Regions from separate parts of the uncultured Rossellomorea sp. genome, predicted to be linked through region 2. Evidence: riboswitches for the same ligand, from Rfam matches in the RefSeq annotation. Region 2 holds a riboswitch; each other region holds the start of a gene.

Region 1 (8,103 bases), on a different contig from region 2:
AAGGCTTCCCCCAAGTTTACAAAGGGCAACATAGTCATTCCACGCTTCCTCACGATTAAGATTCATTTTCTTCCAGAATTGGAACGCGCAAATTTGAGCCAATGTGTAATCGATATAATAGAATGGAGAATTATATATATGGGATTGACGCTGCCAGAACCCCCCATTTTCTAAATACGGAATATGATCGTAGTCCTTATGGGGAAGGTATTCCCTTTCAATTTTTCTCCATGCGGCGTTCCGTTCAGACGGGGAAGCTTCAGGGTTCTCATACACAAAATGCTGGAACTCATCAACTGCCACACCGTAAGGAAGAAATTGCACCGCTTCACTTAAATGTGCAAATTGATACTTATCAGTATCCTCTTTGAAGAAATAATCCATCCATGGCCATGTGAAGAATTCCATACTCATAGAATGAATTTCACATGCTTCATACGTTGGCCAAATATATTCAGGAATATCAAATCCCCTGCTTGAGTACACCTGGAACGCATGACCTGCTTCATGGGTCAATACGTCAATATCTCCTGAGGTACCATTGAAATTCGAGAAGATGTAAGGAGACTCATGGTTCGCAATATACGTGCAGTAGCCACCTCCAGCTTTTCCTTTCTTCGCTTCTAAATCCATGAGGTCATGTTCGATCATAAAACCAAAGAATTCCTTTGTTTCCGGTGATAATTCTTCGTACATCTTTTTGCCATTATCAATGATCCACTGAGGACTTCCCTTAGGAACCGCATTTCCGGAAGTGAACTTAAAGCCTTCGTCATAAAACTTCATCGAATCAATCCCTATGCGCTTTCCTTGTCTTTCTTTAAGTTCTGTAGCAAGAGGAACGATATGCTCCTTTACTTGATCGCGGAAAACCCTTACCATATCAGGTGTATAATCCGTTCTCGTCATACGATAGTAACCTAATTCAACAAAGTTCTTATACCCTAAAGTAGTAGCAATTGTGTGACGCAGCTTCACTAACTCATCAAATAGACGATCCAACTCTTCTTGATTCTCTTCAAAGAAAGCAACGGTCGCTTGAGCGGCTTCTCTTCTTGTTTCCCGATTGACAGATTGTGTGAAAGGGCCCATCTGAGCCAATGTTCTTTCCTCTCCCTCAAATGGAATCTTTGCAGACGCCATGAGCTTTGTATATTGGGAAGATAACTTATTTTCCTTCTGCAGAAGATTGACGATCTCAGGAGAAAAAGTCTTCATTTCACTTTCTGCCAGGTCGAATAGCTGCTTTCCCCACTTCTCTTCTAACTCTTTACGATATGGAGAATTTACAAGTTCCCGATAATATTCCGTTACCATCCCGTGAACCTCAGGCATCATATCATCAATATAATCTTGTTCTTCTTTGTAAAACTCATCATTGGTATCGATAGAGTGCCGAATATAGCATATATTTTGCATTGTATCGATGCTGAGACGTATTTCATTCAGTTTCTTCATCGCATCCATCTGTTCTTGTACATTGGGCGCGGCCTTAAATTTTCCGAGTAACTGTTGGAAAACAGGTTTAATCTCTTCTAAGTTGGGCCTTTCATATGTAAATTGTTCAAACTTCATAATGTTGCCTCCTCATAAAATATTCCCGATTATAGTTATTCGACTAGTAATAGATAATATCCTTTTATCACAAGAATTGAATTGCAGATACAAATACCGGATGGTGGCGAAGTCAAAGCAAAGAAATTTTAAGACAATATAAAACCCCGTCTAATAATAGACGGGGCACAAGAGTCGAACTTAATACGACAAGTCTTTAATCGATAAGCCTAATTTCTTCAACATTTCAATCGTTTCTTCCTTCTCAACAGGAGATAGAGCTGACATGAGTTCATGAATTCGATTTTCGTGATTAGGAAAAATCTCTTCAATTAACTGTCTGCCGTTCTCTGTTATTTGAGCATAGGTAACTCGACGGTCCTTTGGACAAGCATTACGCTTAAGATAGCCCTTTTGTTCAAGCTTATCCACTACATACGTAATGCTGCCGGAGGCTAATAGAATCTTCCCGCCAATTTGCTGCAGGGGCTGATCTCCTTTATGATAAAGAAGCTCTAGAACAGCGAATTCGGTAGGGTTTAAGCCGTTCTCCTGGATGTTTTTATTTATCTCTTCATTTAAGGCTTTGAAAGCTCTTGAAAGGACAATGAAAAGCTTTAATGATTGTTTTGTATCTTGAGTTTTACTCATGGCATTCATTCCTTTAAAAATTAAATATCTCAGTTTCAAAACATTATACAAATAAACCCTGTTATTGTCAAATAGACCGGTCACTAGTTAAAAAGCAAAGGACGGTACGCTTGTAGCGTACCGTCCTTTGCTTTTAGAAATTACGACAAATTAGATTGATTGTCTAGTTTAAATGTGGAGATTGTTGGAGATTCGTTTCTTTTGTAAACCTTGAATGTTGAGGAAAATCATGTTGTGTAGTCACGAAGCAGTTCGCTTTAATAAGCTCTTAATGTAATGCCCAAATTCACTTGATGATTCCTGGAGGGTAAATGGTACAACTTTATTTGTGCACTTTTCATAGTCGTTCAATAGCTGATCTAATTGCTGGCTGCACCGAACGGTTTCATCTGCACATAGGCCTAAATTCTCTCCAAGGCAAATCATTTCTGAACGTTTCTGATTGATTCTCATTAATAACCATTTCTTTTTTAATAGACGACCCATTTCTTGTAAACTCCTTTTTTAGCTCCTAGTCTTTATTAAGTAAAATCATTACTTGAGCATTATCCCAAGTATTATCAGAAAAGTAAATAGATTCGCAAAACAAGACAAAATTACTAGTAATGTTTCTAAATTAGACATTTTTCGTCAAAAATTCCTCGTCAATAAAATTAGAGGATAGACTAAAGATTCTACTCTTTGTCTATCCTCATATATTAATAGATTGGGACCCAGCCTTCCTTAGTGACGAAAATACGAACAGCCACTACTTTCTTATCTTCACTTAATGTAAAATAATGGCGAATGTTTTCAGGAACTGAAATTAAGTCACCAGGATTTAGATGTACTTCAAAGAAATCACCATCGCTACCTTGTATGACAAATACACCATGGCCGTTTACTATAAAACGGACTTCATCATCTGTGTGATGATGCTCTTGTTGGAAATTCTTTAAAAGCTCTTCAAGATTTGGTGTACTCTCTGAAAGGGAAATTACATCCCAGGACCGATACCCTCTTCGTTCTGAGATATCTTCAATCTCTTCTTTAAAAACAGACAGGATTTCCGATTTATCATCCTCAGTTAAAGCGAATTGGTCCCTTAATCCTTCGTCCAGTTTTTCGATATTCCAATGCTCATAAATGACTCCTTGTTCACTTAAATACTTCACTACCTCTTCCTGATTATCAATGACTTGGTTCTTCCCTTGGATTTTGATTGTCGTCATAATCTGACTCCTCCTTTAGTAATTGATCTCGTGTTCGTTAAAGATAAAAGAGTGAGTTGATATTGAAATAAAAACTCACAAGCTTCTAATAGTTTCTTAGCTTCAAAACCGGTTCGTCCCCATACTGTGATACCGTGGTTCCGAATGAGCACCGCCCCTTTGTCTGCTTTAATAAAGGACTGAAACTCCTCGGCAAGCGTCGGTATATGAGCATGATTACGAATGATGGGAATGGATAAAGAATCATCTTCCTCCCACTTATCCCACGCTTTAATTAATTCTTGGTTTCTAAATGTGACGATACCTTCATCCCCATACAGTTCACTGATTACATTATTCGCCACAGTATGGACATGTAAGCTGCAACCTGCTGAGCTTTCTTTGAAGATATGACTGTGCAGCAGTGTTTCGGCTGATGGTTTTAAGTGAGTATCCTCAATGGCCTCACCATGAGCATTCACTAGGAGGAAATCTTCTTTTGTGTGCTTTCGTTTATCCTTTCCACTTGCCGTGACCAGGAAGGTAGCAGGGGAAGAACTCACTCGTATCGCAAGGTTTCCACTCGTCCCCATGAACCAGTCCCTGTCTGCCAGTTCTCTTTTGATATCAGCGAGTTCTTCCCACTCCGATTGATAGGGATTCATATTTTCACTCCTTTTTCAATGACGTCCATGCAATCATGAAAGGATTCAAACGGATGATAGGGGATACCTTTTTCTGCGCATGTATAGGCCAAATAGTCTCTGGCGATCACAGTATCTCCAAGCTTTGCCATTTCGATATCTGTGACTGAGTCCCCTATCACAATGACCTTCGTGTCTTCTGTTAATGACAATGTTCTCAAAATAGAAGGCTTACAGCATCCACATCCTTTACTTTCACAGTGATCGTCACATGGATGTGGCCAATGAATCGTTATGGCCGAATCGTTAAAGCTTGCTTCATTACAAAAAACTCCATTAAAAGGCCCGTATTCTTTTAGTAATGGTTGAACAAAGAAGTCAATTCCTCCACTAACGATATACAAAGGAATCTCATGGTCTTTTGTGTAGTCTACAAATTCCTTAAACCCTTCACGTATGACAGCAGTATCTAATAGATACTGAACCATTTCGTCTTTTTGGGATGAAGGAATAAGTGAAAACAACTTGCCTACACCTTCTTTAATGGAAATCGACTGATTTAAGATGTCATCTTTGATAGGTTCCCATGCTGGGGGAGCAAAGGTTTTCATCAACGAGATGATATTATCTGTTTCTGTAATCGTTCCATCAAAATCACAGAAAATGATTGGATGACCCACTACACCTTTACCTCCTCTCCCCATAGGGATAGGGCTTTGCGAAGTTCACCATGAGTTTCAGCCGCCTCATTGAGAGACGTTCCTTTTAAAACAGCATCGATAGCTTGAACGAATGCTTTTCCTCCTCCACTTGCTCCGTCAGGGTGACCATGAATGCCCCCTCCTGCATTAATGACACAGTCTATACCGAAATCTTTCACCAAAAGCGGAACAAGTGCGGGATGAATGCCGGCTGAAGGTACTGGCAATGCCCTTTTCAAGTGGGCATCTTCCTTCGTTAACTCATGGCTTACGGATAGAACTTTGCTCTTCTCTAATGCGACACTTCCGTATGGTGATGGAAATAGTGAAAAATCGGCTCCGGCCATTCGTAATAATTTACCTAACCATAAAGAGTAGCTCACACCATATGCAGGAGATGCTGCAGCAGCCCCGGCAAAGGCAGGGTGGGCCATGATCGGCAATGCGATCTCATTGTCCTCTCTCAATTCCTGGAGAACATCGAGGCCGTAAGAAAATACATTGAATAATAGAGCCTGTGCTCCAAGCTCTTTTGCTTTTCTTGCTTTATCCCGTAATTGTGATGTTCTGCCTGTCAGATTAATTGCATACAACGTTCTCTTCCCTGTTTCCTCAAACACTTCGTGCAGCACTTTTTTCCCTAAGCTGACTCTCTCAGAAAAGGGTGTCAGTGGATTATCAAATAAAATTTCATCGTCTTTTACTGCATCGACTCCGCCTAGAGCCTGGGCTCTTAATTGATTTTCCAGGTAGGTGAGATCTCTGCCGATCACTCCTTTAAAGATGCTCATTAACAACGGTCTTTTATGTACCCCTGTTAACTCCCTGATCCCTTCAATTCCAAATCGTGGACCAGGATAGGTTTTTTTTAAGTCTTTCGAAAACTCTAAATCTACTAATTTCACTTCGCCATCCAGGGAAAGCTTACCGAATACCGTTGTAAGAATGGCTGGGATATCATTTGAATAGTTATACCCGGGATATCCAATCTGCACCTCACCCCGGGGACCATCTTCGCCTTCCCACTCCTTCACGGAAACGACTCTCCCCTTGTACTTGCTCAATTGTTCCTGTTCCAGAAGCGGCAAGTCCGTCCATGAACCGACCGTCAATCCCAAGGCAATCCCCTCTGCCTTTTTCTCGAATGAACCGCTCTTTCCCTTTAGTTGATAGGTTGCTATCACTTCACTCATTGTCGTATTGCCTCCTTATGAAAAAAAAGCTACTCTTAGCCGCATGTTGATTTCATCAGCTCTGCAAACAAAAAACCTCTTCCAGATAAGAAGAGGTTTGAATTCGTCACTCTTTCTTATCTGTCAGCCATATAGCTGCAAGAATTAGCACCGTGCTTAAATAAGTCGGTTGCCGGGCTTCATCGGGCTGGTCCCTCCGCCTGCTCTTGATAAGAATTTCATTATTCATTATTTCAGTTGGATTATTGCACCATTTTCAGCTTATGTCAATCCCTTTTGTGGAATAATTCTAAACTTTCTATACGTGAAATCGCTTCTTTTATCCGATCGTTTGTGGATAAAAGACCTACACGTACATACCCTTCTCCGAATTCTCCAAAGCCAACACCCGGAGCAACAGCGACTTTGATTTTTTCAAGTAGATAGGTTGAGAACTCTACGGATGTAAATCCTTCAGGCACCTTTAACCAGGCGAAGAAGGAACCTTGTGGAGCTTTTACATCCCACCCTATTTCCTGAAGACCAGAGATTAATAGTTTTCTTCTTTCTTCATATGTTGAAACTAATGCATTCACGCATTCCTGCGAGCTTAAAAGGGCGGTGGTAGCCGCTTCTTGAATGGCGCCGAACAGACTCACATATAGGTGGTCTTGAAGGACGTTAATCGCTTCAATGACACTCTTATTCCCCACTGCAAACCCCACTCTCCAGCCAGCCATATTATACGTTTTCGATAATGTATAAATTTCTATGCCAACATCCTTGGCTCCTTCTGTTTCCAAGAAGCTAATAGGCTTCCGTCCATCAAACCCAATCGCTCCATAGGCAAAGTCATGTACAACACAAATATCATGCTGATCGGCAAGTTTCACTGTTTCTTCAAAAAATGAGGTTGTAGCGATCGCACCAGTAGGATTATTAGGATAGTTAAGAAACATTAACTTTGCACTTTCTAACTCTTCACGAGACTGTTCTCGATAATCAGGTAGAAATCCATTTTCCTCACGGAGAGGCATTTTGATCATGCGGGCTTCTGCTAATGCTACCCCGGATAAATAATCCGGGTAACCAGGATCAGGCACTAATACACCATCACCAGGGTTCAATAAACATTGAGGAATTTCAACTAAACCTGCCTTTCCTCCGAACAGCACAGCTACCTCTGTTTCCGAATCTACTTTTACACCGTATTCACGGAGGTAGAAGGCGGCAATCGCCTCTTTAAATGACGATAAGCCACGGAATGGAGGATATTTATGATTCGATGGTGAAGCAGCTGCTTCTGTCAGTTTTTCCACAATATGTGGAGGAGTCGGCTGATCCGGATTTCCCTGCCCTAAATTAATGACATCATGTCCCTCTTCCACAACCGCATTCACTGTACTTGCAAGGGATGCGAAAAATTGTTCAGGTAATAAATCTAAACGTTTTGCCTTACTAAAGGTTTTCATATACTCACCCACTACATTTTTTTGAAAATTAATTACTTTCAAATTCTAGTCACAAATGATATAACGGAAAATAAAGAATGTAAAGGAATAAATTCCAAAAGTCTATAATGAGGTGAAGCAAATGATTCAAAAGATAGGTCTCGCACAAATGGATATTGTGTTCGGAAACCCTGAAGAAAACAAGAAAAAAGTAGAACAATGGGTTAAAAAAGCGAAGAATGACGGCTGTGATACAGTTGTGCTGCCTGAGCTTTGGACGACTGGATATGACCTTACAAGAATGGATGACATCGCTGATAACGGTGCGAAAGATTCATCTTCTTTCCTGACTTCTCTATCAAAGAAATATTCCATTCACATTGTAGGTGGTTCTGTGGCAAACAAAACACAGAATGGGGTGAGCAATACACTTTTAGTTGCGAATTCCGATGGCAGGTTGGTGAAACAGTATTCAAAGCTTCACCTTTTCAAGCTAATGAATGAACATCATTATTTACTTCCTGGACAAGAAGATGGCATGTTCACCCTTCAAGAAACAGAGATGGCAGGATTGATTTGTTACGACATTCGTTTTCCGGAATGGTTCAGAAAACATGTACTATTGGGAGCCAAGATTGTTTTTGTCGTAGCAGAGTGGCCAGCAGCACGAATTGATCACTGGCAGACCCTCTTAAGGGCACGAGCGATTGAAAATCAGTGCTTTGTAATCGCCTGCAACC
Region 2 (8,103 bases):
GGGCTTTCCCAATACGACTTCCATGACAAATGTATAAGACCGCGCCTGTCAATTACAGTGCCTCACTCATGATCGATTTCTTATCAAAGGCTTCTTCAAACCATTGAATCTTCTCCCGGAAACGGACCACTTCTCCGACTATGATCATGCTCGGGTTTTCAATTTTCTCTTCTTTTACAATATCGATAATCGTATCCAGCGTGCCTGTTACGGTTCTTTGCACTTCCGTTGTTCCCCAATGGACCAGTGCCACAGGCGTTTCCTTGCACTTACCGTTTTGAATGAGCTTTTCTTTAATATATGGGAGATTGCCGACCCCCATGTAAATAGCGAGTGTATCGATTCCTTTGGCCAGACTTTCCCACTTTTCATCTTCTTGTAGATTATTTTGTTTATGTCCCGTAACGAAGGCGACGCTTGAACTGGCATCCCGGTGTGTAACGGGAATTCCTGCGTAGGCAGCCGCTGCTATGCCGGAAGTGATCCCGGGGATGATTTCAAAGGAAATTCCTTTTTTTGCAAGGGCTTCTGCTTCTTCTCCACCTCTGCCGAAAACGAAGGGATCACCCCCTTTTAATCTCACCACTACCTTGCCACTGGTGGCGTAACGCACGAGAAAATGATTGATCGTATCTTGTTTCATCGTATGATAGTTTGGCAGTTTCCCGCAGTAAATTAAGTCGGCTCCTTTCTTTGCATAGGAGAGAAGCTCTTTATTCACCAGACGGTCATATAAAATGACATCTGCTTTTTGTATTGACTTCAATGCTTTTAATGTGATTAATTCAGGATCTCCAGGACCCGCTCCCACCAAGTAAACCTTCCCCATCCATTTTTCCTCCTTAAGATTTTAAGATTGTTTCCTGTTCATGCAGAACAAACCCTGCACCATTCCCACGGATTCTACGTTTCTCGTAAAGAGAGATGTCTACCACATCAGGCTTTTTCAAAAAATACTTCTCTAATTCAATTTCTACTAGATCAAAGGCTTTCTCATCTGATTCAGCCGCTACTACGACAATCGTGACGAAGTCGTGAGTAGTCACTTCAAATCGATACAAGTTCATCCAGCATGCCTCCTTACGCTTCCTGAAGTAATTGATCTAACGATTCTTGAAGGGGAGCGGTACCGACCCGGTTGATATAGTCAAAAAAGGCTTCTCCCGGTTCTTTTGTTTGTTTAAAATGAAGGAGCAATTGCTTTACCACTCCTGTCAGGTTGCCTGCTTCCACTTTCCCTTTTAACTTTTCATTCAGTTTTCCACCGTCTTGAAGAGTTCCTCCTACGTATATTTCAAATGCTTCGATCATCTTCTTATCTTTTGTTCTCATTTTAATTCCTTGTAGCCCGATATCGGCGATTTGTCGTTGGCCGCATGAATTCGGGCATCCCACCATGTGGATTCTGACAGGGACATCCAATGAAAGTTCCCGATCCAATTGGTTGGCGATTTGCCTCATCCTTTCCTTCGTTTCCACTAAAGCGAGATTACAATATTCGATGCCTGTGCATGATACGGAATACCCGATGAAGGATAGTGGACTTGTTGAAATGCGATCAAAGATTTTCTCAGAAAGCAAAGCATTAACTTGTTCATCTGGAATGTTGGGGATGATGAGATTTTGAGAATTACAGTTTCTCAGTTCTCCATTCCCGTATTTCTTGGAAATCCTCGCAAGCTCATATACTTCATCAGAATTTAAGCGTCCAACCGGAACATTCAGCCCCACATAATTGAGTCCTTCCTGTTTCTGTGGATGTACTCCGTAGAAATATCCTGCATTCCATCCTTCCACGGCATCTTCTCCCGCAGGTAAAAGTTCAACATACTGTAACAAGGTTTCTTTGAATTTCTCCGGTCCCCAATCTGCCATTAGGAATTTTAACCGGGCCAAATGTCTTTTCTCCCGATAACCGAAGTCGCGAAAAATCGTGGTGACGGCTATTGCGACTTCCTTCACTTGGTGAGGAAGGATGAATACATCCAACTCTTGGGCTAGGAATGGTCTTGCGGACAATCCTCCACCAATCTTCAGATGGAAGCCGACTTCTTCTTTACCGTCAATCAGCTTTTTCGCAGGAACAAAGGAAACACAATTGATTTCAGCATTCGACGCATTATTGATATTTGCGGAAATGGCTACTTTATATTTTCGCGGTAAATTAGAAAAGTCTTCGTTATGCTGGAAGAAATCATACACTTCTTTCACAATACTCCTTGTATCAAAAAGTTCATCAGGATCGATCCCTGCAAGGGGGTTCCCGACGATATTACGTGTGATATCACCACATGCACCGGCAGAAGACAATCCGACCTTTTCCAAACGTTTGAAGATGTCCGGAATCTGTTCAATCTTCAACCAGTGAAATTGAATCGCCTGTCGGGTGGTGATGTCATAGACGTCTCTTCCATACTCTTTACAAATGGCAGCGAGCTCCAGAGCCTGTTCATGTGTCAGGATTCCCGAGGGAACGTTCACTCTCATCATGAAATAGCCGTCTTCCTTTGGTCTTTGTAAATACAAACCTGCCCATTTAAATTTATCCCACTCTTCTTTCGGAATCGAAGAAAAGCCGTTTTCCGCATAGTAAGGAATATCTTCAAAGATAGACAACCCGTCTTTCTCCAGTTTCCATTGTTCTGTTTTGTTCAATTTTTCATTTGACTCCCATGATTTTGAATATGCCATGATTTTCTCCCCTTATATAAGTTGTTTTTGATTCAATACAGTTAGTAAGTACTCCACGCATTCTTCAATTGAATGTTTCTCTGTATCCAGTACCACTTCCGGTTTTTCAGGTGCTTCATAAGGAGCACTGATTCCCGTAAAATGAGTGATTTCCTCGTTACGTGCTTTTTTGTACAAGCCTTTCGGATCGCGCTTTTCACATTCTTCTAAAGAACAATGCACATAAACTTCGATAAATTCATCAATCTCCACTAACTTTCGTACGAGAGCACGATCTTCCCTGTATGGTGAAATAAAGGCTGTCAGCACAATTTGACCGCTGTCGATGAAAAGTTTGGACACTTCGCCAATTCTCCTAATATTCTCCTTGCGATCTTCTTCCTTAAATCCCAAATCATGGTTTAATCCATGACGGACATTATCACCGTCCAGAACATAGACCTGATGTCCTTGTTCGAAAAGAGAGTGAGCCAATGCATTGGCGACAGTCGATTTCCCTGAGGCGGATAAACCCGTGAACCATAAAATAAAGCTTTGATGTCCATTTTTTTTTCGTCTCTCTTGTTTCGTTACTGCGGTTTCATGCCATACGACGTTTTCTGATTTTTCATTCAACCCGGTATCCTCCTTAAGACGTTTGTCTAGCTTCTTGCTTTAGGCCTTTAATTAACACTTCGATCACTTCAGGGCGACTGAACGTTGAAGGGGGAACTTCCCCATTACGGAGCATTCCTCTCACTTTTGTCCCGGATAAAATAACGTGATCGCTCTTATCATGAGGACAAGTCTTCGTAGTCGCCATCCCTTCGCATCTCTCACAGTAAAAACTATGTTCGAAGCGGAGAGGGGTAATCCCTATCTCTTCTTCATTGAACTGATCAAATATTTTCTGTGCATCATAGGTACCATAATAATCACCAACACCGGCATGATCTCTCCCGACGATAAAATGCGTGCATCCATAATTTTTTCGTACCAGTGCATGGAAGATGGCTTCCCTTGGACCGGCGTACCTCATGGCAGCAGGGAAGACTCCTAAAAACACACGATCTTTAGGGTAATAGTTCTGTAATAGAACTTCATAGCTCTCCATTCTGATGCCCGCTGAGATATCATCCGCCTTTGTTTCGCCAACCAACGGATTTAAGAAGAGTGCATCCACGGTTTCCAATGCCGTTTTCTGAATATACTCATGGGCCCTGTGAACAGGATTTCTCGTTTGGAAACCGACAATCGTTTTCCATCCCTTTTCCTTAAACAACTTTCTCGTTTCACTTGGGTCAAATGTATACTCGTTGAACGGTTTGGAAAGACGTTTAATAAGGCTGATTTTCCCACCTACATACACATCTCCACGTTGGAATAATTTCTTGACACCTGGATGATCCTTGTCGGTCGTTCCGTATACGAGAAAGGCTTCTTTCTGTTTGTCTGGTTCATAAATATCCTCGACTTCAATGAGGCCATATGTTTCCCCCTTATAAACAAGGCGGCTCTTTAAGCCTTTCTTTACGTCTCCTGCTTTTTCTTTTGCAATGGGCAAGGTAATCGGGATGCTCCACACGCTGCCGTTTCGCAAACGTAAACTTTCTACTACATGTTGATAATCAACTTCAGTCAAGAATCCATTTATAGGGCTGTATGCACCTATTCCAATAAGTTCCAAATCACTTAACGCGGTTTCGTCTAACGGGATCTCATGGAGAATATCCTCATAGGGCTCTTCTGGTAAATATGATTGAACAAGCGTTCCTCCGTGGGGCTGTAAACTCATCATTTATCCTCCTTAACATATTGTTTTAATCGGAATTAAGATTAAATTCCGCCTCCGTCTTCGTGAACGGATCGCCTTTCTTCATTGATCACTCGCATGAGGGATAGTGCTCCCACAGTTGCGATAATGACGCTTATTGGAACCACAATCGAATATAGATCGCTATCGATCACGAGCTTTACTAAAAAATATGAAATACTAAGTGAAATCAGGGGAGAGACCACCCATATTTTGACGATTTTTTTGACAATTTTCTTTTGCAGCATATGTTTGCCGTTCTTCGCCATCCCGAGGCCTATGATCGAGGACGAAGTAACCTGAGTAAGCGGAATCGGTAATCCATACAGTGAGCTCACCATCACAAGGATCGCTCCTGTAGAAGAAATGAGGATTCCTTCGGCTTTTGAATAGTGTGTAATTTTTTTCCCGTTTGTTTCCACTACTTTTTTCCCCAGTATGATAGCTCCGAGGGCAACGAATAAGCCACCCAGCCAAATCCCCCGAGAAGGAGACATTAAACCCGCACCCACTAATGGACCGACGGCGTTGGCTACATTATTCATCCCTGCCGAAAACGCTTCAAAGAATCCGGCGATAATCAAAAGGTACGCAAGCCACCTTTTTTCAAAATGGAAACCACGCTTTTCAAGTTTTACTAAACATATACCGAATACCCATGTAATCCCGAAGGCAATGACCGGGACAATCACCCAGAATGACATGATTGTTAAAAGTGATTTCACATATAGAACTTGATATGCGACTCCAACTCCTACAACCGCTCCTACCGTTACTTCACTTGTAGACAGCGGGATCCCTATCACATTTGCAAGGAACAAGGATATGGTGGCGGATAACAAAATGATGACCACGATTTTGATGGAGAGTACATGCTGCGGGATAATCCCTGAACTAATGGTTTTAACTACTTCTCCACCACCAAGAACAGCACCACTCAGGACACCTGCAGCGCAGATCCATAATGAATTCCTGATGTTTTTTATTGCTCCTGCACCATACGCAACCCCCATCGATGCTGCCGCTCCGCTGGCACCAATGTTCATAGCGAAGAACAAGCTTATGATCAGGGCGAATGTTTCAAGCAAAGAATGTCACCTCTTTTTAATGAAGACCGCATTCGGTTTTCCCTTTTCCTTTCCATCTACCGGAGCGAAGATCATTGATGTCTATGGATGGTGTTGTACAATGGAAGCATCCGATACTTGGATACCCCTGATCATGAAGTGGATTATAGGATAGGTTATGCTTATGGACATACCTCCAAATCTCCTTCCACGTCCAGTGAATCAATGGACAAATCTTAACTGATTGAAACTTGTCATCCTTATTGATGAATTCAACCTGACTTCTTGTAGGTGATTGTTCTCTTCTTAATCCTGAGATCCAAGCATTCCCTTTGGATAAGGAATCTTTTAAAGGGTCAAGCTTTCGAATTTGACAGCATTGATTGGGGTTTCTCTCCCACAACTTATCTCCATATGTTCCTGCTTGCTCTTGGAGCGTTAATTCAGGCTTTTTCATATGAATGGTGATACCAGGATACTTCTCCTTCACCTTTTCAATCGTTTCATAGGTTTCCTTGAAATGAACACCTGTATCAAGAAATACTATGGCTGCTTTCGGTTGCACTTTGGTTAGGAGATCGATTAATACAATCCCTTCAATGCCAAAACTGCATGCATATACGACACTTTCACCATAATGATCATACGTCCACTCAAGGACGTTAAGCGCTCCTTTATAGACCGGATCAATTTCAAAATTGATGGATGGTTTTTTCCAAGTTTGATAGGTTAACATGATACACCCCTTTCCCGCTCATCCAAACAAAAAGAGGCGATAACAAGATATAGGAATTTCCTTTATCTGTGTTATGCGCCTCTAGTTTGTCTAGTCAGCTTATTTAATTCGCACTTTCTCGTTTTTCTCCAATTGAATGACTTTACCGTCCTGAACCACAATTGTAATCGATCCAAAACTCATCGTCTTCAACATCGAAGTGATCTTTTCGACTACCACATCATAATCTGCTTCTTGATTTTTTTCTTTAGTCACATGATTCCCCCAATTTTTATCTTATCCAGAAAAACATGAATGAAAAAAAACAACCCTCCATTTTGGAAAGTTGTTCAGGTAAGGATACCTTATCTTCCAAAATGACTTCACATTTTGCTGGAATTAGCACCTTACATAACGTAGGTTGCTGGGCTTCGCAGGGCCAGATCCCTCCACCACTCTGGATAAGAGTTATTAATTTTAATATTCTAAATAATATCATATTCTACAAGGAAGTCAACCCGAGTTTCTCTATCGGATTTATGTCTTTTGGCTTATTTTTCTTGCAAAGCCTTCATTCTCTTTATTTCTATTCGCTTTATTAACGCTATAGGACACTATTTTCACCTGAGTGATCAAAATAATTGAAAGATTAATTTACCCTCGATCACTTTTTTCTGGTCCTGGTTGACCGCAAAAACTTTAAAATGTATGAGATCATCCTGTTTTTCTGATACTTCTGCAATCAATGTAATGACATCGTTCAATAAAACCATCCCTTTAAACCGGACGGTGTACTCTTTGATATATCCTTCTTCATAAAGATCACTAAAAAGCTTGGAGACATTGCCCATCGTCCACATGCCATGAGCAATGACTCCTGGAAGACCCAGTTTATGCGCCTCCTCATCGATCGTATGAATGGGGTTATAATCCCCCGAGGCTCCTGCATATTTGATTAAGTCGATTCTCGAGACTGGACCTAACTCAACAAGGGGAAGGATTTCACCTATATTAAAGGATGATAGTTTAGTCATATTCCCAACCTCTCTTTAACCGCTTCAGTGATAATGACAATCGCTTCGGAAGTGAAAACCCTTTTCCCTCCTGAATCTTCACCGATGTCTTCTATTACAAGAAAACCAAGTGTTCCACCCGATCCTTTCCGTTCATAGTAATCTTTTATTTTCGTGTAACACTGAATACATTCCCCGACCTTCAGTGGTCTTTCATAGTGAAAAGATTGTTCACCATGAATTAACCCGACGTTCGGTAAATGAAAACCTTCAATCGTTCCATAGTCGAACACTCTGGGAAAAGTGGGGGGAGGGATATTCCCCCTGAACCTGGATCTCTTTCCTGCTTCTTTATCAACATAAATGGGATTGAGATCTCCAATGGCTTCGGCAAACTTACGGACCGCTCCTTTTTCCACACAATTTTCTACGGAAGTTGAGCGTTTACCAATATAAGATTCAAACATATCCTTCACCTCTTTCTCCCTTTAGGCTTTCGGCCCGCCAGCTACGTATAGGACTTGACCGTTAACGAATGACGAGCTTTCATCCGCAAAAAACGCCACTGCATTCGCTATATCTTCCGGCTGCCCGCTCCTTCCTACAGGAATTCCTTGAAGACTCGCTTCCACCAGTTGTTCAAAGGGTATTCCGATCCGCTTCGCCGTTTCTCTAGTCATTTCCGTTTCGATGAATCCGGGGGCGACTGCATTGGTCGTAATGCCCAGAGGTCCAAGCTCTATTGCCAGAGTTTTCGTTAAACCTTGAAGACCTGCTTTAGCGGTAGCGTAATTTGCCTGTCCGCGGTTACCGAGTGCAGAGGTA
Region 3 (8,103 bases), on a different contig from region 2:
GGACATCATAAATATGTCGTCGACAGTCTCGTGGAAACGACTCACTATCATAATAAAGAAGTCAGCTCTTCTTCATTTGGTGATTGGGAGCCTACTTTGTATAAGCGTGGGTTTTATGATTTAGTGGATCATTTCATAGCTTGTGTGCAAAATGGTACAACGCCTGACCCATCGATTGAGGATTCACTCGTAACCCATGAAATTTGTGAGAGGATTGTCGGGATGATTGAGTAGGGCATGGGACTAGGGACAGGTTCCTTGTCCCATTCATGAAAAGGGTGTCGGGACAAGGAACCTGTCCCCACGTCCCTCTTTAATAAAAACCAATAACACTTATCCAGAAAGAAAAAGATAGTAGCGTTTCAATATGTTAGCACTCTATGCATTGAGAGACGGATCTGGCTATAGAGTTTACTTGCCGATTCCACTAGTATAAAAGACTCACAAGAGATGTAATATACCTACTTCTTATTTTCAGATAATTGTTACTATTGAGTGATATACGTCTCTTGATCACTCTTGTATACTTTAATCGAAACGTTTCACCAAATTGAAAGGAAGTGTCAAATTTGAAGAAATATTTTTCTTTGCTGTTAGCTTTATTGCTAATCGTCAGCGCCACAACCCCTGCTGCGGCTTCTGCAGAGCACACAACCAAAGGAAAAGAGATCGCTTTGTCCAAACAATTGAAAGCGATTTCAAAAAATACCTATCGATACTTCGAGGATTTTACAGATAAGAAAACCGGGCTCACTTATGATGCCGTACGAATGGATAATGGGGAGATCAATGCCCAGAAATTCACGTCACCAACGAACATCGCCATGTATATGATGAGTACGATTTCAGCTGAGGAAGTCGGCCTGATCTCACGTGAAGATGCCGTGACAAACATCGAAAAGACGTTGAATTCATTAAAAGCTATGGAAAAATGGAACGGATTATTTTACAACTGGTACTATACAGAAGATGCAACGCTCATGACAGATTGGGGGCAATTCATTTCAACTGTTGATAATGGATGGCTATCTGCAGGACTCGTTGTAGTGGGACAAGCGTATCCGGAACTCTATGAAGAGACCCACGCATTAGTAGAGGACATGGATTATTCCACTCTTTACACACCGGAAGTAGGACAAATGCTGGGCGGATATGATGTAGCAACCGAGAGCTATACTTCTCATCATTATGGTGCCTTCTATACTGAACCACGCGTAGCAAGCTACATCGCCATCGGGAAAGAGGACGTACCGGAAGAACATTGGTGGAGAATGTTCCGCACCATGCCTGAAAGCTGGGATTGGCAGGCTCAAATTCCTGAAGGATATACAGAAACATATGACGGCGTAGATGTCTTCGAAGGACATTACAGCTACAAGGGCACTAAATATGTACCAAGCTGGGGAGGAAGCATGTTTGAAGCATTGATGCCACAGCTTGTACTGAAGGAGAAAGAACTCGGGAAGAACGCACTTGGCTTGAACAATAAGCGTCATGTAGACATCCAGATTCAATATGCTAAAGAGCAAGGGTATGCAGCCTGGGGCATGTCACCAGCAGCCACACCGGATAACTATTCAGAATTTGCCGCTACTCCATTAGGCATGGACGGCTATAAGTCAGATGGCACTGTCACTCCACACGCCACTTTCCTTGCACTTGAATACGCACCGATGGAAGCGTTCAAAAACATCCAAGCGTTGAAACGTTTCGATATGTACGGGAAATACGGCTTCCTTGATTCAGTCAATGTGGAAACAGGTGAAGTGACACAAGCCTACCTCGCCTTAGATCAAGGTATGACAATGGTCTCAATCGTCAATTATTTAAAAGATGGAGTCATCAGAGATTACTTCCATCAAGATCAAATCGGGAAATCACCTGAGGACCTGCTGATAAAAGAGACGTTCTCTATTAAATAATGTAGCGAAGATAATGTAAAAGCCCAAGTGGATGTATTACTTGGGCTTTTTGTATTTAAAGTGTTACTGCCTACCTCCATCTCTTCGCCAACGCCTCAATTTGACCCGGATCCGTCCGGCAGCAACCACCAATGATACGGGCACCTGCCTCGTACCAAACTACTGATTGCTCATCAAACGCCGAGCACCCTTCCTCCCCATGCCACGTTTTGGTCTCAGCATTGTAAGACTCACCTGAGTTCGGGTACACGATGAGTGGTTTGTCAGTGTTTCTGCTTAATACGCTTATCGCCTTCTTGGCCGCAGGAATTGGTGCACAATTCACACCAATTGCAGCGATTTGTTCATCGTCATTGAACACACACGCGCACTCTTCAATCCCCGTTCCATCACTTATCGTCTCTCCATCCTTTAATGAAAAAGACAGCCAGGCGCAGGTATCTGGAAATTCTTTCAGAAGTGAAGCTAGTACCTTTGCTTCCTGCAAGGACGGGATGGTTTCGAATGCCAACAAATCAGCACCCGCCTCCACTAATGCCTGGATTCTTGGAAAATGGAAATCTGCTAAATGTTGATCACTTACTCCATAGTTCCCAACGTATTCAGAGCCGTCAGCAAGGTATGCCCCGTAAGGTCCTACAGAACCTGCAACGATTGGTTTCGGCCGATTCGCATTGCCCTTCTCTTCCTTCCAGAATTCATCCCGGGCCTGTTTGGCAAGAGTAACCGTTCTCTTGATTAATTCCAGCGCTTCAGGTTTCTCTATTCCTCGCTTTTTAAAACCATCCACCGTTGCCTGGTAGCTGGCTGTAATCGCACAATCGGCTCCTGCACGGAAATAATCAGCATGAACCTTCTCAATCGCTTCCGGTTTTTCAAGAAGTATACGGGCAGACCAAAGGGAATCGTTTAAATCAAAGCCATGGGATTCCAGCTCTGTGGCTAATGCTCCATCTAAAATCAGTGGGGAATGTTTTTGTAAAATACTATCAATGGGATTTAGCTTCAGTTGATTCGACATAACCTTTTCCTCTTTTCTTTACGTATTGTGTTAGATAATAGCTTCCATAGCAAAGGACGATAAACGGGATTCCGCAATAAAGGGCTATCCTCTGAGTGGGATCAAAGGCAATGCCGATACAAGAAGCTAGACAAAGCAGAAATGACGCAATGGGAACGAGTGGGTAGAGCGGCGTCCGATAAGCCAGATCTTTCACATCGTTTCCTTCCTTTATATACTGTCTTCGAAATAGAAATTGGGCAGCACTAATGCTCATCCACACGATCACTACCGCAAGGCCTGAGACCGAAACCAATACGATGTAGACCGTTCCCGGTGCAATGATGCTTGAAAGCAAGGCCAGTCCCCCTCCCAGCATGCTGCATACAATCGCATTGAGAGGGACTCCCCTATCAGTCAATTTGGCAAAGATCGGTGAGATGGTTTGCTTATCTGCCAGCGACCATAGCATTCTGGAAGAAGCATACAAACCTGAGTTTGCGGCTGATAAAATGGCCGTTATAATAACAAAATTCATGATATCGGCGGCATATGGGATTCCAATCCGTCCTAGCACCGCTACGAAAGGACTTTCCAATATACCGGCTGACTGGCTCGGTAATAAAGCAGATAATACGACAATCGTCCCTACATAAAAGATGATCAATCTCACAAGCGTGGTGCGGATAGCTTTAGGAATCGATTTTGATGGATTCTCCGTTTCTCCCGCCGCAACCCCGATCAATTCTGTTCCTGAAAAGGCAAAGTTCACGGCAAGCATGGTCATCAAGATGGCAAATGCCCCATTCGGAAACAACCCTGAACTTGTGATATTCGAGAAAAACGGAGCGGGCTCTGATTGACCGAGAGGGATGAACCCGACAATCGCCCCTGCCCCGATCACAATAAACGCAACAATCGAAATCACTTTTACTAAAGAAAACCAAAATTCAGATTCAGCAAAAAACCGCACTGACCATGCATTAAGTCCAAAAATCAACGCAGCAAAGACCGCGCTCCATATCCATACACTAATCGAAGGAAACCAGCGCTGCATCATCAAGCCAGCCGCCGTAAACTCCGACCCCAATGCCACTGTCCATGTCAGCCAATATAACCAGCCCACCGTGTAACCGGTGCCTGGACCAATGAACTTTGCAGCATAACTATGAAAGGATCCCGTCTCCGGCATATGGACAGAAAGCTCGCCTAAGCAAAGCATCACAAGATAAACAACCAGCGCCCCAATCAAATAAGCAAGGATCGTCCCAAACGGTCCAGCCTGATGAATCGTATAACCCGAACTCAAGAATAGCCCGGTTCCGATCACCCCTCCAAGAGACAGCATCACCAAATGCCGTGTCTTCATCTTCCTTTTAAAACTCTGACCTGCGTGTTCCATAAAAAAACACCCTTCCTCCTGAATATATTGTGGAATAAGTGGACAAACAAAAAACGCACCCTGAACGAGTGCGTCACCGACAAATAAAAGATTGCTCCTATCTATCAGGTTTGAATCACCCGCTGGAATTAGCACAGTATCTTCACAGACCTGTTGCTGAGGCTTCAAAGGGCCAGTCCCTCCACCTCTCTGGATAAGAAAATATGTAGATTTTTTAAAACTTTATCAATATATTGGAATAATGTCAAGAACATGAAACAGATGAGCAGCCCAGCCTATCCGAATGTTACTTCGGAAAGAAAAAAGGGAACAACTATACTAAAAAAGGAGAAACTGCCATGCCAGAAGGTCCGGAAATCAGAAGAGCTGCAGATGGAGTAGAGCGCGCTCTTAAAAATAAAAACGTACAAGATGTGTACTTTGCCTTCCCTCATTTAGAAGAGTACGAAGACCTTTTAAAAGGATCGATCGTGACCAGAGTGGATACGAAAGGAAAAGCCATGCTTATCCGCTTTGACAATGGCTACACCATTTATTCACACAATCAACTCTATGGAAAGTGGTACATCAGGAACCTTTACAATTATCCGAAGACAAACCGCCAGCTCAGATTGGCTCTACATAATGAGAAAAAGTCGGCACTTCTTTACAGTGCATCTGATATTGAAGTCCTCCGTGATGAAGAGGTACCTGAGCATCCTTTCGTTGCAAAAGTGGGACCCGATATTTTGAGTGAAGAAGTAACAGCGGACGAGTTGCTCCAAAGAATGAAAGACAAACGATTCTACAAAAGAAAGTGGTCGATTCTTTTATTAGATCAAGGGTTTGTAGCAGGAATCGGGAATTATTTGAGATCTGAGATCATGTTTGCAGCAGGCATCCACCCTTCTCTCCGTCCGATTGACTGTACGAAAGATCAATTGATGAAAACATCAGAGGCAATCATTCATTTAATGATGCAATCCTATAAGACTGGGGGAATTACAAACGATCTTGAACTTGTTGATAAGTTAAAAGCTCAAGGAGAGAAGCGCTCAAAATATCGACATTGGGTATTCAATCGGGAAGGAGCATCATGCTTTATTTGTGGGAGTGAAATTGAGAAGACGGTCGCAGCTTCGAGGCGGTTGTATTTTTGTCCGGTATGTCAGGTTGGGAGATAGGTTCCCTGCACCCCCTCGCCTCCCATGAACAAAGATAACTGTGTTACAGTAAAAAGCTCATCTCATCAGATCTGACAAAATGAGCTCTTCTATTCTACATTCCGTATTTCTCCCGATAATAATCATGCTTCGGCTGAAACAACTCTTCATCGGATTGTCTGACGTCGGAGAAATGATCTACATTATAATGACCATACAAAGCCTTGTTATGGTGCTGGATGATTTGTTCAGCCTTCAACACGGATGAATCCTTCGTTGAGTGACCATCCGATACCAGGGTTACATCCAATCCATTAACCGTTGCATACCGAACAGCGGTGTCGATACAATATTCTGTTTGGCAGCCCATGATGACGACATGTTCAACCTTATTGTCTTTTAAAAAGCTTAATAAAGGCGTACCATAAAACGAATTTGTCGCTAATTTATCATACACAACAGCGTTGTCCGGAACATGGATGTCCCTGTGAACCTGGAATCCGTCACCTTCCCCGCCTCCGACATCCTTATCCCGTATAAAGACGGGATGAGCACCCGCTTCGGCTGCCATTTGGATGACCCGATTGATGGTTTCAATCAGCCTCTCTTTTTGGAATACAGCTTGTTCCCCTTCATTTCCTTCAATTAATTCCTGCTGGGCATCAATCACGAGCAATGCTTGGTTCAATAGAAAAACTCCTTTATCTCCATTTTCTCCTCAACTATCTTTGAATAGTTTCGACTTATCAATGAGAAAGTCCTCTTACACACAAAAAAAACAGGAAACCTTTTGGGCTTCCTGTTACAGGTTCATTCTTCATGTACCGCAATACGTTCGGTAAGGACGAACAGATGGTTCCGGGAGTTTGGTGTACTCGCACTGTTCTGTCGTGTACTGGTAAGGATTCTTAAGGACCTCAAGCAAACGCTCCATTACGCTGTAATCATTGCTTTTCACAGCAGCTTCCAACGCTTCCTCCACACGATGATTCCGGGGAATCACCGACGGATTGCTTTTTCGCATTAACTGATGAGTTGCTTCTTTCGATTCTTTTTGCCTGTTTAGTCTTTCTTCCCAGCGTTCTTTCCATTGAATAAATTCAGTATTTTTAAACAGATCGATTTCTTCCTCATTTGTTAATGAACGGAATGTATTCGTATAGTCGGCACGATTCTCTTTCATTAATCCCAGAAGATCTTTTGCAAGGGATTCGTCCCCTTCTTCTTTGTTGAAAATACCGAGTTTCCCTCTCATTCCGTCGAGCCAGCGAGCTTCATACAGCTTAGGGAATTCCAGCACAGCATCTTGAGCAAGTTTCAGCGACTCTTCTTGTTCATCATGAAGAATCGGCAACAAACTTTCGGCAAATCGGGCAAGGTTCCAACCGGCAATTTGAGGCTGATTGCCATAGGCATAACGTCCCCCGGTATCAATGGAGCTGAATACTGTTGCCGGGTCATACGTATCCATAAAAGCGCATGGTCCATAATCAATGGTCTCTCCGCTGATCGTCATGTTATCTGTGTTCATCACACCATGAATGAACCCGGCCATTTGCCACTTGGCAATAAGTGCAGCCTGGCGCTTGATGACTTCTTTTAACAGGTAAAGATAACGGTTCGGTGCATTCATACCTTCCGGGTAATGACGCTCAACTGCATAATCAGCCAGTGCGCGGAGATCATCTACCGTTCCAAATTTAGAAGCAAACTGAAAAGTACCGACACGAAGATGACTAGCCGCTACGCGGATCAGGATCGCACCCTGCTGTTCCGTTTCCCGATAAATCGGTTCACCCGTAGTCACCACCGCCAAACTCCGGGTAGTCGGAACCCCAAGTCCGTGCATGGCTTCACTGATGATATGCTCCCTGAGCATCGGTCCAAGTCCCGCGCGACCGTCCCCACCTCGGGAATAAGGGGTTCTCCCTCCCCCTTTGAGCTGGATATCAAAACGCTCACCTGATGGGGTGATCTGTTCACCGATCAGGACTGCACGACCGTCTCCCAGCATAGTAAAATGGCCAAACTGATGCCCGGCATAGCTTTGAGCAAGGGGTTCGGCACCTTCCGGAATTCGGTTCCCGGCAAATACCTCTACCTCTTCTCCAAGTTTCCCCGCGTCCAGCCCCAGCGACTCAGCCACTCGTTCATTCAGTACGATCAGCTTTGGAGCTTGAACAGGAGTCGGATCCTGTCTAGTAAAAAAAGAACTTGGAAGTGTGGTATAGCTGTTCTCGAGATTCCAACCTGCTTGATTTCCCATTATCGTCATCTCCTTCTTTTCATAAATAAAACAAAAAACCATAGACCGTCTATGATTTTTGTGTAGTTCCCTTTTATGTCACCATCATTATAACGTTCTTCTCGGCTAATGTCCTATATGGCACCTGCGTATGTATCACTACTGATAGGATTTTCATTGGCATGAATTCCTATACCAAGAATAACATCCAGCAAATTAACATTATTGTAAAAATTAAAATTATTTTGAAATTTTTGTAATGCAAAGATATAATACTTCTAAAAGACTTTGGGGGTGTTTTTACTGAGAAAGTTCAATGTCATCGGTCTTCCCATTCAATTCTTGCTCACATGCATCGGATTATTCCTTTTCAGCGGTGCCGGTTCTCTGCT
Region 4 (8,103 bases), on a different contig from region 2:
GCCGGCAAAGCTGCATTCGCTCCACGGATTGTGTCCAATAAAAACTTGGTGAACGGAATTAACAACACGATCAATATAATGAATGGAATCGATCTGAACACATTTACGACTGCACTTGTAATCGTGTATGTCAGTTTGTTATCCCATAGATTTTCCTTAGAGGTGAGGAAGAGCAAAATCCCAAGGATCATTCCGAGTACAAAGGTAATCACTACAGACATCCCTGTCATATACAGGGTTTCGAGGGTTGCTTCCCACATCTTGTCCCAATCTACATTTGGAAATAAATTTTCAATCATCCTCTTAACACCTCCACTTGAACCAGTTGCGTTTGAACAAACGTCAATGCGTCTTTAATGGTCCGTTCATCCCCATCAAGGTGAACAAATAACGTTCCATAGGCACCTTTTTGAGTTTGGGAGATTTGTCCTTGAAGGATGTTTACGTCTAAGTCAAACTTCCTTATCAGAGTGGTGATGAGCGGTTGCTCGGTTGATTCACCGACAAAAGTAAATTTCAACACTTTCCCATTAGGATATTGCATCAATAGGTGATCAATGGTTTCACCCGTTTCTTTTACTTGCGAGACTTCTCTCACGAAACGCTTTGTCACTTGCTCTTGTGGATTTCGGAACACTTCCAATACATCCCCGAGTTCCACGACTTTTCCCTGTTCCATGACTGCGACACGGTGACAGATCTTCTGAATCACGTGCATTTCATGAGTGATCAGGACAATCGTCAGCCCTAAGCGTTTATTAATATCCACCAATAAATCAAGAATGGAATCAGTTGTTTGTGGATCTAGAGCGGAAGTAGCTTCATCACATAGAAGGACATCAGGATTGTTAGCAAGTGATCTTGCAATCCCCACTCGTTGTTTTTGTCCGCCGCTCAGTTGAGAAGGATAGGCATCTCCCCTGCCTTCCAATCCTACAAGCTTCAATAATTCATTGGCTCTATGGAGTCTCTCTTTCTTTGGTACTCCAGCAATTTCTAATGGGAACTGTATATTTTCTAATACTGTACGAGACCAGAGGAGATTAAAGTGTTGAAAAATCATGCCTATGGACTGTCTTGCTTCCCGAAGCTTTTTACCCTTTACACGGGAAACGATTTGACCATTTACGTCCACTATTCCTTCTGTAGGAACTTCGAGACCATTGAGCATGCGGATCAGCGTACTCTTACCTGCTCCACTATAGCCAATCACTCCAAAAATTTCTCCTTGGGCAATCTCGATATTGACGCCATCAACGGCTGAAATTGGACCCGATTTGGATTGATAAATTTTTTTCACATCTGAAATGGTAATCATGTTGTATTCCACCTTCTTTCGGAGTAAAACGACCTGTTTAATCAAGATTATGGTTGCACATAGCTGGCATTTTCCGGTTATCTTTTTCTAAATCATTAAAAAATGCCTCTCTGCGATAAGCAGAAAGGCATAATCATATAGGACTATCCTTTCTCTCATCTTTCAAAGCAAATGCTTTGAGTGAATTGGCACCATTTCAATTTTCATTGACGGTTGCCGGGCTTCATAGGGCACGTCCCTCCACCTCTCTTAATAAGAGTAAAGTATCGATTATTAAATTTTTTTAAATAGTTAAAGACTCTGAAAATTTGCTACAAGAGAGATTCTATCATCGGTTATAGAGTGTGTCAATTATTTTTTAAACTTTCACCGGCTCTTTTCCCCTTGACCTCGTAAGCCAAAGGACAGATTCAACAAATAGAAGCGGTCGATACCCTCCTCTGATTTCAAGTGCCCCGGCTTCGATCAGTTGAGACAACCGTTCTTCCCCTGTGAGTAGGGAAACCACTTTTTCCTCCATTCCTTCAATTACGAAATGAGCGTCTTCACTCAAATCATCTAATACATCGCATCCCTTGCTCGAAATAGAAATACCGTACAAATCTTTTCCACAATCAAAATGAAGAACAAATGGGCTGTCTGGAAATAAGAGTCGTAAGTGATATCTTGAATGACACTGATCTACTAATTCCTCTAAATATATTCGCATGAATACCCTCCCAGTGAAACTTCTATATTATTACAATTCCACTTTTAGGTATTTTTCCCTTTTATACTTTCTCGACATGTTTTGAACGTATTCATCTAATTTGTCGAACAGTAAGAATTTGGATGGATACTAGTCAAAAAATGATGCCATTCGCAATATTTCCCGAGAAATATGTCTTCGTTTGTAGAAAGAAAATCGTTTAGAAAGAGACATATAAAAAAGACCTTCTCCCAAAAGGTCTCTTATCCCTCTAACGATCAGTGATCTTGTTTAAGGTTTCATATAGAAATGGCACGGATTGGAAGGCATAAATCCTCTCCCACTCGACTCCATCCTTAAATAATAGCAAGCAGGGTACACTTTCGATGGATTGTTCTTCCGCAAATTGGGGCAAATAATTCAAGTTGGCCTTCACAAAATGAAAAGATTGCGGAAGCTTTTCCACTACGTCAATCATTTTACTTGCCACCTGACAGGTGCCACACATCGGTGTATAAAGGTAAACGGCTTCAAGCGTATGGCCTTCAATCAGATCGTTTAATGCTTCGGTATTACTTACCTCAATCAAAACTAGATCATCCTTTTTCCTAAATATTCTTTATGAACGTCTATATTGGCTCCAATCAGGACAGACGCCAGGTGATACTCGGGAGCTGCTGCCACTTCCTTGTACATACGATCAATGTACAAATGTTCAGCTTCAGGAAACTCACGTTTAAATTGCTTTCGTAATTTTTCACCTGCATCATCAGCATCTACGAGGATATAGACATCCCTTTCCAATAATGCATCAATGAGTTCGTCCATTTTCGTAATGCTAATGGTCCCGTTTGTACAAATAATTTCAATCGGTTCTTTGATGATATCTTTCACTTTTCGTTTGTCAGTTGTTCCTTCGACAATGATTACTTTTTCGTCAAGTTCCATCATGATCATCACCTTATCTTTCAGAAATAAGATTACGATAGTATATTCAAATAACAAGAGATGATGTCCACTTTCTACTTATATTTTCTCATGTTTATAAAAAAATGCGCAAGTGGTTTGCCTATCTGCTTATACAAATGGTGCCAGATTCATTGTCGAATCTGGCACCATGGGCATTTCTAACACCAGCCACCCTCATCACAATCTGTGTATCTTGCTTGATCGCCTTCCGTGGAAGTGTAGCTTTGATAAATTTTATTTTCTTTTGCTTCAAAGTTTGGCTCCATGCTTAATCCATCAAGAGGTAAAGCCATTCTGCCGATTGGCTGATTATCCAAATATAGTTCTACTTCACCATTTTTCAGTTTTCCTGTCACCCTGTTGGTTACATCTAATTTCTTAGGCTTGAGCACCATACGTATTCATCCTTTCTTTTTAGAAGGCATTTTTCGTAAACTTTGTTGTTTTAATAAAGCGTGCAGTGGTTGATTTCCGCTCCAGGTGCTCGCTTTCCGCGGGGCGTGAGTTGAGCCTCCTCGGGCTTTGCCCTGTGGGGTCTCAACTTTCCCGCTATTCCCGCAGGAGTCGAGCACCTGCAGCGAGAATCAACCTTCTAAGCATGAGGCCCTGTTCTGCTAAGCTGGGTTGCTCGTTCGAATACTAGCTGAAAGAGGAGAACTTCCCCTCACCACCTAGTTCACACTGAATCACACAGCACTGGCAGTCTATATATTAAGAACAACAATTGTTGCGAAAAGAGCTTTCTTATAAAAAACGTCTACTCATATGGTGCCCAAAATAAAAAACAAAACACCTTGAGAAATTCTCAAGGTGCATGGTAGAAATTATCCTTCATTAATCATTTCGTCATACTGTTCAGCTGTCATAAGCTTGTCTACTTCTCCAGCGTCTGAAGGTTCAACAACGATCATCCAAGCTTTTTCATAAGGTGATTCGTTCACGAACTCAGGGCTATCAGACAGCTCTTCATTCACTTCTACCACCTTACCGGATACAGGTGCATATAGCTCAGAAACGGTTTTAACCGATTCAACACTACCGAACGGCTCGTCCGCTTTGATCTCATCTCCAACCTCTGGTAACTCAACGAATACGATATCGCCCAGTTCAGATTGTGCAAATGATGTGATTCCCACTCGTACATTTTCCCCTTCAACTTTGACCCACTCATGTTCTTCAGAATAACGAAGTTCTTTCGGTGTACTCATTCTCTATCCCTCCAAATGCTAGTTATACAACCTAATATTGACACACTTTTCATTAAAAAAGCAAGAAAACCTAGCATGAATAATGAAACTTTTTCATTGTCCATGATTTGGTAATCCCAGACCTCTTTTTACTTCCAGGTTTCTTCAAAGGTTTCTTCCTTGAAACCAACTGTCACCTTACTTCCATCCGTAGTGATTGGACGCTTGATCAGCATCCCGTCCGTGGAAAGTATTTCTAATAATTCCTCATCGGAAGCCGAGTTTACTTTATCTTTCAAGCCTAATTCCCGATACTTTTTACCACTTGTATTAAAGAACTTCTTAAGAGGTAATCCGCTCTTTTCATGTAGGTTTTTAAGCTCGTCTTTTGTAGGGGGGGTTTCAACGATATGTATTTCATTAAATGCTATGTTTTCATCTTCCAGCCACTTCTTTGCTTTCCGGCACGTACCACACTTCGGATATGAATAAAAAGACAACGACATCATTCCACCACCTTTCATTTATCTGGATGGGGACTCCCCATCCAGAATACACATTCCTCGAATCTATCTCTACATTCGACAATATTCTTTATTATCCTTCTTTTGTGAAACATTACTCACATTGTTTTTCAACCGTTTCAACCAGTTCCTTTAGTAGGACAGTTGCATTATCCAATTCAAGAGAATAGAAGCGCTGGGTTCCTTTTTGCTCTAAAGAAACTAATTGTTGATCTCTCAGGATCTTTAAGTGATGAGAAACAGCAGGGCGGGATAAAGTTAGATTTTCAGTTATCTGATTAACCGTAAGAGGTTCTTGTTCGGCAAGAAGTAATATTATGTCCTGACGATAAGGATCACTTAGCGCTTGAAATAATGGAATGCAAGCACGAAATGTATCAATTGCTTTTTGACCCATAGTCTTCTCCCTTCAAACTCATTCACATTCAATTATACCCGTTCTTGCACCTTGCGAACAATATTTGTGACCATTTTCCTCGGCATAAAACGGATGGACTGGGTCAGCATTCTATTTTTGAAACCTGGGATGATAACTGTTTTGTTCTTCGTCATCATTTGGTTATATCCCTCATCTACCACTTCTTCCACACTCATCACACCAGACTGAAATAGTTTTGAAGACTTCAGGTCAGCTGCATCACTGAACCCCGTTTGGGTAGCTCCTGGGCACAAAGCGGTTACTTTCACTCCGTGCGGTGCCCATTCATTCGCCAAGGCTTCTGAGAATGAAAGGACATACGCTTTTGTTGCATAGTAAACGGCCATTAATGGACCCGGCTGGAATGCTGCTGTTGATGCTACATTCAGAATTTGTCCACTATTTCTGCCCACCATTTCTTTTCCAAAATACTTACTTAGCTCTGTAAGGGCAGTGATATTCACTTGAATCATGTCCAGTTCTTTGGATAGTTCAGTTCGCTCAAACTCCCCAAACAATCCGAATCCTGCATTATTGATTAGGAAATCCACCTGGATCCCTTTTGCTTTGACTTCCTCATATAACGTTTCCGATGCTCCTGGTTCGGAAAGGTCTGATGGTATGACATATGCTTTCACACCGTACTTACTTTTAATTTCTTTTGATAGAATACGAAGCTTCTCCTCACTTCTTGCTACAAGAATCACATCATGACCTGAACCTGCAAATTTATGACTAAAGTGCAAGCCTATACCACTTGAAGCCCCTGTAATTAATACTGTTTTATTCATCTATGATTACCACCTTATCTTTAATGTTTAAACACTTAAACGTTTAAGTGTTTAAACATATAATAATTAATTGAGTTGTAGATGTCAAGTTATGAACAAAATTAAGGGACGGACCTCCATTTCAGAGGTCCGTCCCTTAAACTACTTAATTAAACTGTATATTTTTGTGCGTCTATCAGCTTTTCAGATGCCGCTCGTTTGACTGCGATCACGTTGATCGGTGTATGGCGGGTGAATTTACGGAGTGCGGATAGCATCATGCGCAGTGTGTCACCCGTTTCAGTTGCTACCAGCGTTTCTTTGGCATGTTGTTCGATTTCATTGAATGCTTCTTGACAGAAGATTTGTGTGTAAAGAAGTTTTTGCTGAGCTTTCTCTACTCCACCTTTTTGAATGGCTTTTTCTGTTCTAAGAACAACGGATTCCATCGCGTATGCGTTCGAAACGATATCGGCAATGTTCACAAGAATTTCCTGTTCTTTTTCAAGGGCTTTACCGAACTTTTGAGCCGCTAAACCAGATAGCATCAAGCCGATTTTCTTCGCGTTTTTCACAAGGTATTTTTCTTGAGCCAGTGGCTCATCTCCTACTTCTTCAGGCATAAGCATCATCAATTCCTCTTGAAGGGCCTGTGCCTTTTGAAGTAATGGAAGTTCACCTTTCATTGCTTTACGAAGGTACGTGCCAGGAACCAGAAGGCGGTTGATTTCGTTTGTTCCCTCAAAAATGCGGTTGATACGGGAGTCACGGTACATTCTTTCAATTTCATATTCCTGCATGAATCCGTATCCTCCGTGAAGTTGAACACCTTCATCTACTACATAATCCAGTACTTCTGTTGCGAAGAATTTATTCAGTGAACACTCAATCGCGTATTCTGCAATTGATTTTGCCACTTCTGTTCCGTTCTTCACTTCTTCATCCGTAAGCTTGCTCATGCGATCCTCGAACAATCCTACTGTACGGTAAACGGAGCTTTCTGCTGCATATAATTTAGACGCCATTGTTGCCAGTTTTTCTTTTGTCAGGTTGAAAGCAGAAATTGGAGTTTTAAATTGCTGACGTTGATTCGTGTATTGTACCGTTACCTCTAATGCACGTTTACTCGCTCCGACAGCTCCTACCCCTAATTTATAACGGCCGATGTTTAAGATATTGAAAGCAATGATATGGCCTTTCCCTGCATCACCAAGAAGGTTTTCCACTGGAATTTCAGCATCTTCCAGGATTAATGTACGGGTGGATGAGCTTTTGATACCCATTTTCTTCTCTTCCGGCCCAGTTGAAACGCCTGGGAACTCTTTTTCTACGATGAACGCCGAGAAATGCTCCCCATCGATTTTCGCATACACAACGAATACATCAGCAAATGCAGAGTTTGTGATCCACTGCTTCTCACCATTTAAAATGTAGTGAGTACCTTCTGCATTCAATTTAGCTGTCGTTTTAGCACCCAGTGCATCTGAACCTGAACCCGGCTCCGTTAATGCGTATGCTGCCAGTTTTTCACCAGTCGCCAATGGAGGAAGATATTTTTGCTTTTGTTCTTCGTTTCCGAACAGAACGATTGGCAGTGACCCGATTCCAACGTGTGCACCGTGAGAGATGGAGAATCCGCCTGCACGTGACATTTTTTCAGCAATCAGTGCCGAGCTCACTTTATCCAGGCCCAATCCGCCGTACTCTTCAGGAACGTCAGCACCCAAAAGGCCAAGATCCCCCGCTTCTTTTAACAGGCGAACGGAGTGGTCAAATTCATGGTTTTCCAGATTATCGATGACAGGTACAACTTCATTCAACACATAATCCTCGGTTGTTTTGGCAATCATTTTTTGTTCATCAGAGTATTCCTCCGGTGTGAAAACTTGCTCACAGCTTACATCTTCAATTAAAAAACTTCCACCCTTGATCAGCTTTTCTGTTTGATTCGCCATTTCGAATCCCCCTAAAAATTATTATTTTGAAGGAGCAGTGGGCCTCGGCATTCGAGGTCCGTCCCTCCTATTAACCTATTAATTCAAAGACGCCGGCTGCACCCATTCCGCCTCCGATGCACATGGTGACGATACCGAATTGCTGGTTTCTGCGTTTCATTTCGTGTACGAGGGAAAGGGTCAGCTTCGCACCTGTACAGCCCAGCGGATGACCAAGAGCGATGGCTCCACCGTTTACGTTCACTTTTTCTTCATCCAGACCCAGCTGACGAAT

Evidence for each region. Region 2 has a riboswitch for S-adenosylmethionine ahead of Q1B03_RS00980 (YezD family protein). Riboswitches for the same ligand answer to the same signal wherever they lie in the genome.
Region 1: linked by a shared signal. The riboswitch ahead of Q1B03_RS08745 (2,3-diketo-5-methylthiopentyl-1-phosphate enolase) and the one ahead of Q1B03_RS00980 (YezD family protein) in region 2 are both predicted to bind S-adenosylmethionine.
Region 3: linked by a shared signal. The riboswitch ahead of mmuP (S-methylmethionine permease) and the one ahead of Q1B03_RS00980 (YezD family protein) in region 2 are both predicted to bind S-adenosylmethionine.
Region 4: linked by a shared signal. The riboswitch ahead of Q1B03_RS16350 (methionine ABC transporter ATP-binding protein) and the one ahead of Q1B03_RS00980 (YezD family protein) in region 2 are both predicted to bind S-adenosylmethionine.

The regions. Positions count from the first base shown of each region.
Region 1 is NZ_CANKZT010000002.1:360,358-368,460, reverse strand. It holds gene Q1B03_RS08775 (M3 family oligoendopeptidase) at 1-1,575, opposite strand, end outside; gene Q1B03_RS08770 (MarR family winged helix-turn-helix transcriptional regulator) at 1,756-2,214, opposite strand; gene Q1B03_RS08765 (aspartyl-phosphate phosphatase Spo0E family protein) at 2,446-2,691, opposite strand; gene Q1B03_RS08760 (acireductone dioxygenase) at 2,904-3,416, opposite strand; gene Q1B03_RS08755 (methylthioribulose 1-phosphate dehydratase) at 3,413-4,060, opposite strand; gene Q1B03_RS08750 (2-hydroxy-3-keto-5-methylthiopentenyl-1-phosphate phosphatase) at 4,057-4,719, opposite strand; gene Q1B03_RS08745 (2,3-diketo-5-methylthiopentyl-1-phosphate enolase) at 4,719-5,933, opposite strand; SAM riboswitch class I at 6,047-6,149, opposite strand; gene Q1B03_RS08740 (pyridoxal phosphate-dependent aminotransferase) at 6,200-7,384, opposite strand; gene Q1B03_RS08735 (carbon-nitrogen family hydrolase) at 7,506-8,103, shown strand, end outside.
Region 2 is NZ_CANKZT010000001.1:176,345-184,447, forward strand. It holds gene Q1B03_RS00940 (sirohydrochlorin chelatase) at 1-52, opposite strand, end outside; gene cobA (uroporphyrinogen-III C-methyltransferase) at 53-829, opposite strand; gene Q1B03_RS00950 (DUF3906 family protein) at 843-1,067, opposite strand; gene Q1B03_RS00955 (nitrite/sulfite reductase) at 1,081-2,691, opposite strand; gene cysC (adenylyl-sulfate kinase) at 2,704-3,306, opposite strand; gene sat (sulfate adenylyltransferase) at 3,320-4,465, opposite strand; gene Q1B03_RS00970 (inorganic phosphate transporter) at 4,507-5,529, opposite strand; gene Q1B03_RS00975 (phosphoadenylyl-sulfate reductase) at 5,588-6,286, opposite strand; gene Q1B03_RS00980 (YezD family protein) at 6,386-6,541, opposite strand; SAM riboswitch class I at 6,628-6,733, opposite strand; gene Q1B03_RS00985 (MaoC/PaaZ C-terminal domain-containing protein) at 6,898-7,299, opposite strand; gene Q1B03_RS00990 (MaoC family dehydratase N-terminal domain-containing protein) at 7,296-7,745, opposite strand; gene fabG (3-oxoacyl-ACP reductase FabG) at 7,767-8,103, opposite strand, start outside.
Region 3 is NZ_CANKZT010000008.1:126,474-134,576, reverse strand. It holds gene Q1B03_RS20230 (Gfo/Idh/MocA family protein) at 1-234, shown strand, start outside; gene Q1B03_RS20225 (glucoamylase family protein) at 561-1,922, shown strand; gene mmuM (homocysteine S-methyltransferase) at 1,993-2,943, opposite strand; gene mmuP (S-methylmethionine permease) at 2,912-4,324, opposite strand; SAM riboswitch class I at 4,419-4,524, opposite strand; gene nei (endonuclease VIII) at 4,663-5,487, shown strand; gene Q1B03_RS20205 (isochorismatase family protein) at 5,582-6,154, opposite strand; gene Q1B03_RS20200 (YdiU family protein) at 6,284-7,741, opposite strand; gene Q1B03_RS20195 (ABC transporter permease subunit) at 8,006-8,103, shown strand, end outside.
Region 4 is NZ_CANKZT010000004.1:375,989-384,091, reverse strand. It holds gene Q1B03_RS16355 (methionine ABC transporter permease) at 1-299, opposite strand, end outside; gene Q1B03_RS16350 (methionine ABC transporter ATP-binding protein) at 296-1,318, opposite strand; SAM riboswitch class I at 1,471-1,577, opposite strand; gene Q1B03_RS16345 (SCP2 sterol-binding domain-containing protein) at 1,677-2,027, opposite strand; gene Q1B03_RS16340 (thioredoxin family protein) at 2,278-2,595, opposite strand; gene Q1B03_RS16335 (toprim domain-containing protein) at 2,598-2,957, opposite strand; gene Q1B03_RS16330 (YusG family protein) at 3,134-3,370, opposite strand; gene gcvH (glycine cleavage system protein GcvH) at 3,800-4,183, opposite strand; gene Q1B03_RS16320 (arsenate reductase family protein) at 4,312-4,668, opposite strand; gene Q1B03_RS16315 (helix-turn-helix transcriptional regulator) at 4,781-5,083, opposite strand; gene Q1B03_RS16310 (SDR family oxidoreductase) at 5,116-5,895, opposite strand; gene Q1B03_RS16305 (acyl-CoA dehydrogenase family protein) at 6,045-7,829, opposite strand; gene Q1B03_RS16300 (acetyl-CoA C-acetyltransferase) at 7,900-8,103, opposite strand, start outside.